3 regions of the Nostoc sp. CALU 546 genome follow, and region 2 is predicted to be linked to each of the others. Evidence: riboswitches for the same ligand, from Rfam matches in the RefSeq annotation. Region 2 holds a riboswitch; each other region holds the start of a gene.
The links. Region 2 has a riboswitch for cobalamin ahead of RRG12_RS10325 (TonB-dependent receptor plug domain-containing protein). Riboswitches for the same ligand answer to the same signal wherever they lie in the genome.

Region 1 (3,282 bases), on a different contig from region 2:
AGGGGATTTAACCCCCCAAACTTATTTAAAATCCAAATATTCATAAATAGCTGCGATCGCTACCTAACCAAGCTTGAGGGATTTTGGTTAGCAAAGTTTCTGTCCATGAATTCTGTGCTTCCATTTGCCCGTACAGCCCGGAACATTCCAAATCGACACAATCCTGTACCAAACGCCAAACGCATCAGTAAAAGCGTCGGTACCTCGCGCACAGACTTGATGAAACCAGACAGCCCAAAACGCACTAATCCCTCTGGTCGAGCCACTCCTTGCCAAATTGAATCGAACCAAGAAGGAAGGGTTTCTTGCGTCCAGTCTGCCGTAATTACCTCCCCTTCAACCAATTCTGTTCCTGCTAAAAGCTCGGAAAAGCCTTCAATACTGGAAAAAGCTGGATGAGACCACTGATCGAGGAGTTGCTGCATTACTCGTTTCTCCCAAAAATTTAGCGGCTTTTGGCGGTCATCCCTCTGATTCCAGTCAGCTACAACCAACACTCCACCAGGCTTTAGCACCCGCATTAATTCTCTAGCAAAAATGGTTTTATCTGGCATGTGGGGGCCTGCTTCGATTGACCAGACCACATCAAAACTGGCATCTGGAAACGACAATGCCATTGCATCATCAACCGCAAACTGGGCATTTAGCCCAAAGGGTGTTAATTCCTGGGCGCGTTTCACCTGAATAGGACTGATGGTAATCCCTGTGACAGCAAACCCATAATCTCGCGCTAAAATCCGACTGCTGCCGCCAATACCACAGCCAACATCTAAGACGGTAGCACCAGGGGGTAATTTTTCTATTCCACCCCATTTAACCATTTCATGTACAAAGTCAGATTTAGCAGCCAGAAAATCTTTTCGTCGTGGCGGTGAACCGTAGTGACCAAGGTGAATGTGTTCTCCCCAATAAAACTCTAGGATGCCATCAAGAGTCCATTGATCGTAGGAATTGGCAACTGTGGATGAGGATTGATACTTGCGGGCAGTTAGGAAATAAGCCGCAATTCCAATTACTAATAGCAGAAAAAAAACAATTACAGAATATAACAAATTTGGCATTTTTTTGAACGGTCTTGTACACCTATTTGAGTCGATCCAACGGTTTACTCATTGCTGCTCGTCCTGAATCAGAGGAGTGATGTCGTAACTGCCCACGGTCGGCAATCGCAATATAAATCATCCGATACATCGATATTGCAATGTTTTGAACATCTTGAATAATTTTCCCTTGCAGTAGACTGGGCTTGTGTTTGCCTTGAGGAAGAGCCGTTTGTTTAACAAAGGGGTGAATAGCAGTAGGAATCTTCCCAGTTCGGTGAAGATAGAATTTCGCCATGATAATTAACTGGAGTATTCATTTAGTAACTTAGCAATTTATATGCGAGATTGGGAAAGTATTTGTTCAGTGGTCAAACATGACTATGTACGTCATACACGCCATTTTCTACCTGTTTTAAACAACTTCCACCTATTAGTTAATACAGCGTTTTTTGTCGCAATGACTATTTACAAACGATACTCTCGTCTGGAGTAGATTACAGCGATCGCTGGATCTCAAGACACAATTTGTACCGAAAATTAACCCCTTACCTTCTCATAGAAAGTCGTAATCTGTAGCGTCTTGATATGTGGCACTATGAGAACGTAAAGCTGATTAGTTGTATAAACCTTCATAAAAATACTTATCTGTGCCTCGCAGATGTACAAAATTTACAAGTCAACTTCGGCGGGCATTCTGACTCACAAGGCAACCCTTGTTTACAGCTGCGGGACAGCGCCGGATTTACACCGGACTTTCCCCGTTTCCTCTAGTGGCTGTTCCCCACTAGAACCGAGATTCATCTGGATAATAACACAACTGCGATTTGCTTGCATAAAAATCAATAGGCTGTCTATATTTGCATTCGCTATTAATCGGGACAAGTCTCATTCTTTACCAAGCATTTATTTTCTACTCAGCGTTGCAGGGTCGTTTTTTATTGCTTAGTAGATATCTTGCAAAACTAACAAATGCCAAAAATAGCTCGCTATTTTCTGAAATCAATTCTTATTGAGAGTCATCCTTCAGATATCGCTTGAGTTCCTTAAGATTTATTTTCGGCTATGTCATCTGAGATTATCGGTTTTAGCTGTTCTCCTTTTACCATATTCAGACTCTAGATCACTTATTAGACAAGGGTCAGCCAAAAACAACTCCATTTTGCCAATGCCTCTAGTTGATTGAGCCAAAAACTAAGATCAATGCAGTTCAAAGAATGACTCTTGTCCCAAATGTTTCACATAATTTTCTACTAGTCCCTGAAGATTACCTTGCTTGCCGATTTCAATCCAGTCATCAATTCTTCCTAAAAAACAATATCTTTGAGTCAGAAATGTCCGTTGCGCCCGATCAATCAATACGAAACGAAGCATCGGTGAATATGAAATAGAAAGCCTGAGTTTAGTTTTCCCTTCTCTCATCTCATTTCTTCCAGAAAAATTTAATAGTTCGGACAACAGATTAACGTCTTGGTCTGCTGTATATATAGTAATGATTTCCTGTTTTATATCTATTTGGTAATCTTGTAAGCTAGAAAATTTCTTTATTCCTTCTTCTACATTTGCCCTTTCTTCATCGGTAATAATTTTCGGCTGAACCTTTCTCAGAAAAACCTGAGCGTTAGGATTTTCATAAATTTCATAGCCATCAGGCATAGTTTCAACCAAATGTCCTTCACTTTTCATGGAAAAGAAGTACTTAGGCTTACCAGTTTTCGTTATGCCTTGATAAAGATAATATGTCTGTCCTTTTCTATTCTCGTATTTTATCGGCATTCAATCTATTAACTCAATACTTATCTTTGAGCAGCGTTTTTCCTAAAACCCTTACTAGACAAAGGTGGGGTCTTTGAATACTCATTTTTTGGGTGAGCGATTTTTTCGGCGAGATTGTGATTGCATCTTTTTCTTGTTTTTAGCTTGAGTTTGGGATTTTTTTGGTGTCGATAAAGTAAATCCTTCTGGGCTAATTAACCTGTTATCCAGTTTTTTTAGTTTTTCTGGCTGGAAACAAGCCCAACCTTCCATTTCTGATATCACATCTTCAATTAAAGAATAACGTCGATTCTGGCGCAGTTTATTTAAAGCTACTTCTGTTCCCAACTCAAAACAATCATTTACATCCTCTTGCCCAATAAAAAACTCTTCCACTAAATTTTCTTCAAAGGCATTATCAATTTCTGACTTCAGTTCGCTCGCACAAAGCTCCATACTATTAATAACTAGCTTAGTCCAAGTATAA
Region 2 (3,282 bases):
TTACCTAACTTTTGGTCAATGCCAATATCAAAACTATCACCCTTTTCGGGTTTAAGTTCAGGGTTTCCAATATTAGTAGGATTATTGTTAAATAAATTAGCAATGGTTGGCGCTCGGAAGTTTCTGATATAGTTAGCTCTGAGTGTTGTGGAGTCAGAGATTGCTAATTTTGTACCTACAGATGGTGATGTAAATGAACCATTTACCAAGCTACTGAAATCTTGGTGTACTCCTAAATTGATACTCAAGCTAGAAGTAAAATTATTTTCATATTTGGCGAAAATGCCTCCTTGACTAATACTGTCATCGTAATTTTCTCTATTGACATTACTGCCATAATTAAAAGTGGTATTACGCACATTTACATTCCGGTAATCAAAGCCGTAAACCAAAATCTGATTTTTGGTCAGATTCCAACTATGTGTGGTTTGAATACCGTAAGAAACTTGGTTAGAATCAAACCGATTTTGAGATGAAAGTGCGCCACTACGATTATCAAAACGAGTATTGAGAAAATCAGTATAAACTCTGGCTGTTAAAAGTGAATCATTTCCATTCCCTAATTTGGAATTCCAGGTTAAATCAGTGAGAACTTGGTCTGTGTATTTACGATTATTGTCGGTGAGAGAATTGAAAAAACCTTGCCCAAATTGGGGTTCAGGAATTGCTACTCCTCCTGGTACTCCCTGTTCTTTGCTTAAGTATAGGCTTGAGAGACTTAAGGTATTACGTGTTCCTAAATCTGCCTCTAGTTTGACATTAAAGTTGTTAAACAGAGCATCATTATTTGTTCTCGTTCCCGTAAAATTGGCTTCAGGAATTGTAAAAGGATAATTATTTTCTGCTTGGGTACGGTTGTAACCTACAACCCAATAAATTGCACCTGCTTTCCCACTATTTTGAATATTTTGTTGGTTTAGTCCATAAGTACCAATATTCACCTTGGCTTCTGTTGTAACTTTCTCTGTGGGACGACGAGTGACAATATTAATTACCCCTCCTATTGCATCAGAACCATAAAGAGTTGAACCTCCTCCTGGTAACACTTCAACTCTTTCGATATTATTGGTAGTGAATTCTGAGAGGTCAAAACCCCCGCCACCAAGATTATTAATCGGTCTACCATCAAGCAATATTAATACTTGACCGGTATTAGAACCACGAATAAATTGACCACTTAAAGCGTTAACTTCTGTGCCAACTGTACCATCACCTAAGATACCAGGAAGAAATCGCAGTGCTTCTTTGACAGTTCTTGCACCTTGCGCTTCCATTTCTTCACCCGTAATTACGTAAACAGGACGGGTGGAATCTTTCACTGTCCCTTCGCGGCGAAAGGGTGAAAATACAGGTTCATTCAATAGCTTGTCGATGACTGTTAATTCAATATCTGGTTCTTCTGTGGATGCTGGAGTATTTTCAGGTGTTACTTGTGCAACTGGTTGTAAGTCTCTTGCAGAACCTTCATACTTGGGAAACTCAGATATTTGTGGAACTTGATTAGCGATCGCTACATTTCCTCCACCGACCATCCCATAAATTGCGGTAAAAACGAAGATTTTTGAGAAAAATTCACAACAAGTAACTATACGGGAAGTGGACATGAAACTCCTCGTTTTCAGTAAATGCAGGTATTTATTTGTGCTGTTGAATTTCTAAGATTTAGGGTTACAATGCATTGCCATACCTAAATCATGGTGGATACTATTTTGATAGCAAAAAAGACTTTGTGGTATTCCTTATGGATACCCAAATTCCTATAGGACAACCAAAAATTAAGTGTCGTTACTAACAGCGAAGCGAATTAGTAAAACTTGCAGAGGGTACTGTCTTAAAACAATATTTGTACCCATGAAATTCTTTAATAAAATGTATCATCTGTGCCTCGCAGATAAATGTTTTGTGTCTAGAGTGAGTCGGCGGGCATTCTGGCTCATACAATTTTGGATTTTGAATTTTCGATTTTGGATTATTGGGTAGCTTCCCAATCCAAAATCTAAAATCTAAAATCTAAAATCGGTTTACAGCTGCGGGACAGCGCCGGATTTACACCGAACTTTCCCCCTTGCGTCTGATGGCTGCTCCCCATCAGAACCGACAGTTATGTGTCACATTACCATAGTTACTGTCTATATGTAAATTCATTTGGTAATAATCGGTGAGAGGTTGAGATAATTTTATTTTTGCCAATTATAAATTGTGCTGGAAATTTAGGAAAAACGCAGGTATTAAGTCAACTTTTGTGCTGAATTTATGCGGCAAAAATGAATAATGTATATCAAGATTAAGCCTAGACTACGCCTACTGTAAGCATCGCCTACTCAAAAGCTGCAATTTTGTTATCCCCCTCCCCAGCATTGATCGGCTAAGAATTTAATGATACTTTAGATAAGATTGCAGTAAAAAATAGCTTTTTTGACTATCTATAAAACATTTCATATAAGTATCAAGTTGTTGTCATAAAACCATACAAAGACATAATTACTGTCGAAAACGTCATATTTTAAACTATCGGTTATTATGCTAGTAAAATTTTACATTTAGACAGAGTGGGCAACTGGTTTTCTTCACTAATGAAGTAGGCAAAAGATGTCCTACACAAGTTGCGTGTCTGAAAGATGAGCAAATAGCTGGTCAATAATTACTGGCTATTTTACATATTTAGAGAAAATCAATCAGCACTACACAATAGCGATTGTCTTTGATATGACTGACTGATTTTAGCAGTAAAGTCTTTACTTTCATGTCAATAGCACCCTGGAATTGGGAACTATAAAAGTAAGAACAAAGCTAGATTTTTCAATTTATACTCATACCTGTGAAATGTCTTATTCCACTAGTAGTCTTTCAGATGTTTTCTAGTTTGATTTCAAACCCTCAAAGCTATCAGGAGTAAATATGCAAGCAACAAACGTAACTCTGGGAATTCCCAACCTCAATACTATGAATACCCAGGATTATATTGAACTAGAACAGCAATATGGGGCTGATAATTATCATCCTTTAGATGTAGTCATCACCAAAGGAGAAGGTGTGTGGATATGGGATATAGAAGGTAAAAAATACCTAGATTTTCTTTCAGCTTATTCAGCATTAAATCAAGGTCATTGTCATCCCAAAATTCTTGCAGCCATGATTGAGCAAGCCGAGAAAGTTACACTAACTTCCAGGGCTTTTCGTAATGACCAGTTAGGAAGATTTTATGAGAAACTTTCTCAAATTTCTGGTTTACCCAAAGTGCTACCCATGAATTCGGGAGCCGAAGCTGTAGAAACTGCTATT
Region 3 (3,282 bases), on a different contig from region 2:
ATTAATCAGGATTTGTCTTTCATTATTGAGGGTAAAGGGCCCGCGATCGCACAATACCATTCCCAACGGCACTAAAGCATCATCAGTAGGTGGGTCAATCATCCGCATCAGAAACCAAATTTTCTCCAAATAAGCAAAGGCAGCGAGTTCTTGCCTACCAACGGTCAAAAATACCCGCTGTGCCTGGTTTTGCAAAGATGCTGCTGCGACTTCAACGCGATCAACTTCAATCCAGCGATCGCCACTTTCTTTTTCCCAAGGCGGACGAATTAACATCAGACGGGGTACTCCAACTTCTGTTGCGGCATCTGCTGCATTAAAGGAAATCTGAGTCGCAAAAGGATGGGTTGCATCAATTAATAAGTCGATTTGCATGATTCGCAGATAGCTAGCTAATCCAGCCACGCCACCGAAGCCTCCAACCCGCAAATCCCCCAACGGTATTGATGGCTCACGGGTGCGGCCAGCTAGAGATGTGATTGCTTCTAACCCTTGGATAGTCGCAACTTTGGCAGCTAGTTCTGCGGCATCTCCCGTCCCACCTAGAATCAAAACGCGCATCATTAAAAAGGAATCAGAATTCAGAATTCAGGATTCAGAATACTCTACCCATAAACGGATAGGTTCAAGGAAGAATATTTGAATTTATTTTTGCCCACGGTGAAAGAGGTTTTAATCTATACTCAAACTCTCGCGGACTTGCTTTGCTTAACTCTATCCGCCACTCGTACAGAATTCATACTGAATTCTGACTCCTGACTCCTGAATTCTGTTTTGATAAAGGCGGAATTTTTGCTAAGATGCCTTTTTTCAGTGCTTCTGGACGCTCTGACCAAGGCAGTAAACCATCTGCTTTAGCATAGTATTGACTAGCACATTGCAACACCGCAGAAGCACTACCATCAACTTCTAAGTCACCAAATAAATATGTTAATTTGCCTTTGGCAGTAAAGGCGACTACACAAGAACGATTACAAGCACTCATGCATTCAACTTCCTGAATCGGGAATTCATCTCGTAACTCCCAATCTTGGGCAAGCTGCTGAAGTTGATGTAGAAGTTTTTCACCACCACTTTCACCTAAGCGATTTCCATTTTGCCAAACACTGGCACAGGTTTTACAAACAAATAAAGTATGTTCAGCAACACCCAAGGGATTGGTTGGGGAAATATTTAAAGTCGTAGTCATCTGTACCTCGCAGATATAGTGAAACTGATAAATCTATTTCGGCGGGCATCCTGACTTACTCAATTTGGTTCCTTAATCTCAAATTAGTTCACAGTTGCGGGACAGTGCCGGATTTGCACCGAACTTTCCCCGTTACCTCTGATAGCTGACTCCTACCAGAACCGAATAACCTTATCGATCATACACTAGTGGTCATCTAACAATATGAAACGGCAAGCTTTGCGCCAACATCATACTGGACGACAACCAGACAAAATACTGTGCATATTCACTACTTGTCCAATAACTGCGATCGCAGGCGCACCAAATCCAGTTTGCTCTACCTGCTCTACAATTGTTTCTAAAGTACCAATCAATTCTTCTTGTTCGGGGCGCGTACCCCAACGCACCAAAGCAATGGGTGTTTCTAAATTCAATCCAGCTAAACTTAATTGTTCCACAATATAAGGCAGATTGTGAATTCCCATATAAATTACAATGGTTTCGGAACCGTGAGCGATCGCACTCCAATTCACTATCGGTCTATACTTACCCGCCGCTTCATGTCCAGTTACAAATATCACCGATGAACTATACAGTCGATGCGTCAAAGGTATACCTGCATAAGCCGCTGCTGCAATTCCCGATGTGATACCGGGCACTACTTCCGTTGAGATTCCAGCTTTGACTAATTCTGCCATCTCTTCGCCACCGCGACCAAAAATAAACGGATCGCCACCTTTTAGCCGTACTACAATTGCATGATCCTGCGCTTTATCAATCAGCAATTGAGTTGTTTCTTCCTGGAACAGCGAATGTTTCCCCCTCCGCTTACCAGCATTAATTTGCTCGGCTTGGGGATTAATCATTGCCAGAATTGCCGAACTAACTAAGGCATCATAGATAACGACATCTGCACATTCCAACAAACCTTTGGCCTTCAAGGTAATTAGTCCTGGATCACCTGGCCCCGCACCTACTAAATAAACCTTTCCCAAATACTTGCTCTCCTGTTTCTCTGTGCGGTTCATTTATCTGTTAAATCCCAAATTAGCTCGGCTAATTCTGCACTTGCTCCCAGTGGCGATGCCAATTGGAAATTCACCGCAGAAAATTGTAATTTTAACTCCTCTATTGAAGTAGCGATCGCATCAGTTATTCCACCAGCGAATAAAAAGTATGGCAAAATTGCAATTTCCCGATAACCAGCAGTTACCAACTCTTTCACTCGTGATTCTAAACTAGGAGGCCCAGCCCAATAAGCAGCCACCGCTCCCAAACTCGCCGCCATTGCTTCCACAGTTTCTTGAGAACCTGGGCGACGGCTACCATGAGCTAACAGAATCCATGCTTCTGCTTTTGTCGCAGCTATTTGCTTGGCCAGCAATTTCTCTAAATTGGGATGAGAGCCTAAATATGGTTGCAACTCAATGATGATATCTTGACCAATAGCCTGTTGTGCTAGTGCTACTTCGGCGGGAATATCCGTCATCACATGCACTCCCGGCAGCAAAAATAGCGGTACAATTTTTAGGCGCTTATCGTTCTGAGGTAGTTTGCGATCATCACCAAAAGCGCTCTTAGCAAATTGTTGAATCTGCTCGTGTAAAGGCTGAGGACTCATTTCTAAAGCCGCTATACCAACCAAATGTTCCTTATTTAATGGGTTGAAGTTTTTTGGCAATTGATTACATACCAGCCCTGCTAGTTGCTGCATAGCAATTTCTGGGCGGCGATCGCGGCTTCCGTGAGATACTAAGAGATAGGCAAATGACATCGGCAAAAATTGAACTTTCTGTTACTATTCTTACTTAATATTAAGTTGGGGGGTAATAGATACCCTGGTAATTCTTGAAGAAGAATACTGAATGTTGGATTCTGACTTGTTCTTCAAATTCTCCCCCTTCTGCTTGACTTATTGTTCTTCAGCAGTGTAAGTATAAAATTGATCAAAAGCTCCCACCGTTTCAAATTTATAAGAAGGTATCCAAGAACTTATTTTTAAATCTGTACGGTAAACGCTAAAAATCACGTAATTTTGTCTTTCTGTAGTCCTGGCAATAATTTCTTGGATTTGCGGATTAGCCGAGTCAACCAACTTATCACAATTAAAA

Region 1: linked by a shared signal. The riboswitch ahead of RRG12_RS30070 (hypothetical protein) and the one ahead of RRG12_RS10325 (TonB-dependent receptor plug domain-containing protein) in region 2 are both predicted to bind cobalamin.
Region 3: linked by a shared signal. The riboswitch ahead of RRG12_RS38705 (DUF1636 domain-containing protein) and the one ahead of RRG12_RS10325 (TonB-dependent receptor plug domain-containing protein) in region 2 are both predicted to bind cobalamin.

What each region holds. Positions count from the first base shown of each region.
Region 1 is NZ_JAWJTF010000081.1:18,553-21,834, forward strand. Features, by position in the region: gene RRG12_RS30065 (methyltransferase domain-containing protein) at 60-1,061, opposite strand; gene RRG12_RS30070 (hypothetical protein) at 1,084-1,338, opposite strand; cobalamin riboswitch at 1,710-1,853, opposite strand; gene RRG12_RS30075 (hypothetical protein) at 2,241-2,816, opposite strand; gene RRG12_RS30080 (DUF1186 domain-containing protein) at 2,898-3,282, opposite strand, start outside.
Region 2 is NZ_JAWJTF010000015.1:68,795-72,076, reverse strand. Features, by position in the region: gene RRG12_RS10325 (TonB-dependent receptor plug domain-containing protein) at 1-1,532, opposite strand, end outside; cobalamin riboswitch at 1,901-2,114, opposite strand; gene rocD (ornithine--oxo-acid transaminase) at 2,899-3,282, shown strand, end outside.
Region 3 is NZ_JAWJTF010000141.1:15,878-19,159, reverse strand. Features, by position in the region: gene RRG12_RS38710 (cobalt-precorrin-6A reductase) at 1-561, opposite strand, end outside; gene RRG12_RS38705 (DUF1636 domain-containing protein) at 737-1,189, opposite strand; cobalamin riboswitch at 1,212-1,370, opposite strand; gene cobA (uroporphyrinogen-III C-methyltransferase) at 1,420-2,199, opposite strand; gene RRG12_RS38695 (sirohydrochlorin chelatase) at 2,196-2,945, opposite strand; gene RRG12_RS38690 (DUF4359 domain-containing protein) at 3,084-3,282, opposite strand, start outside.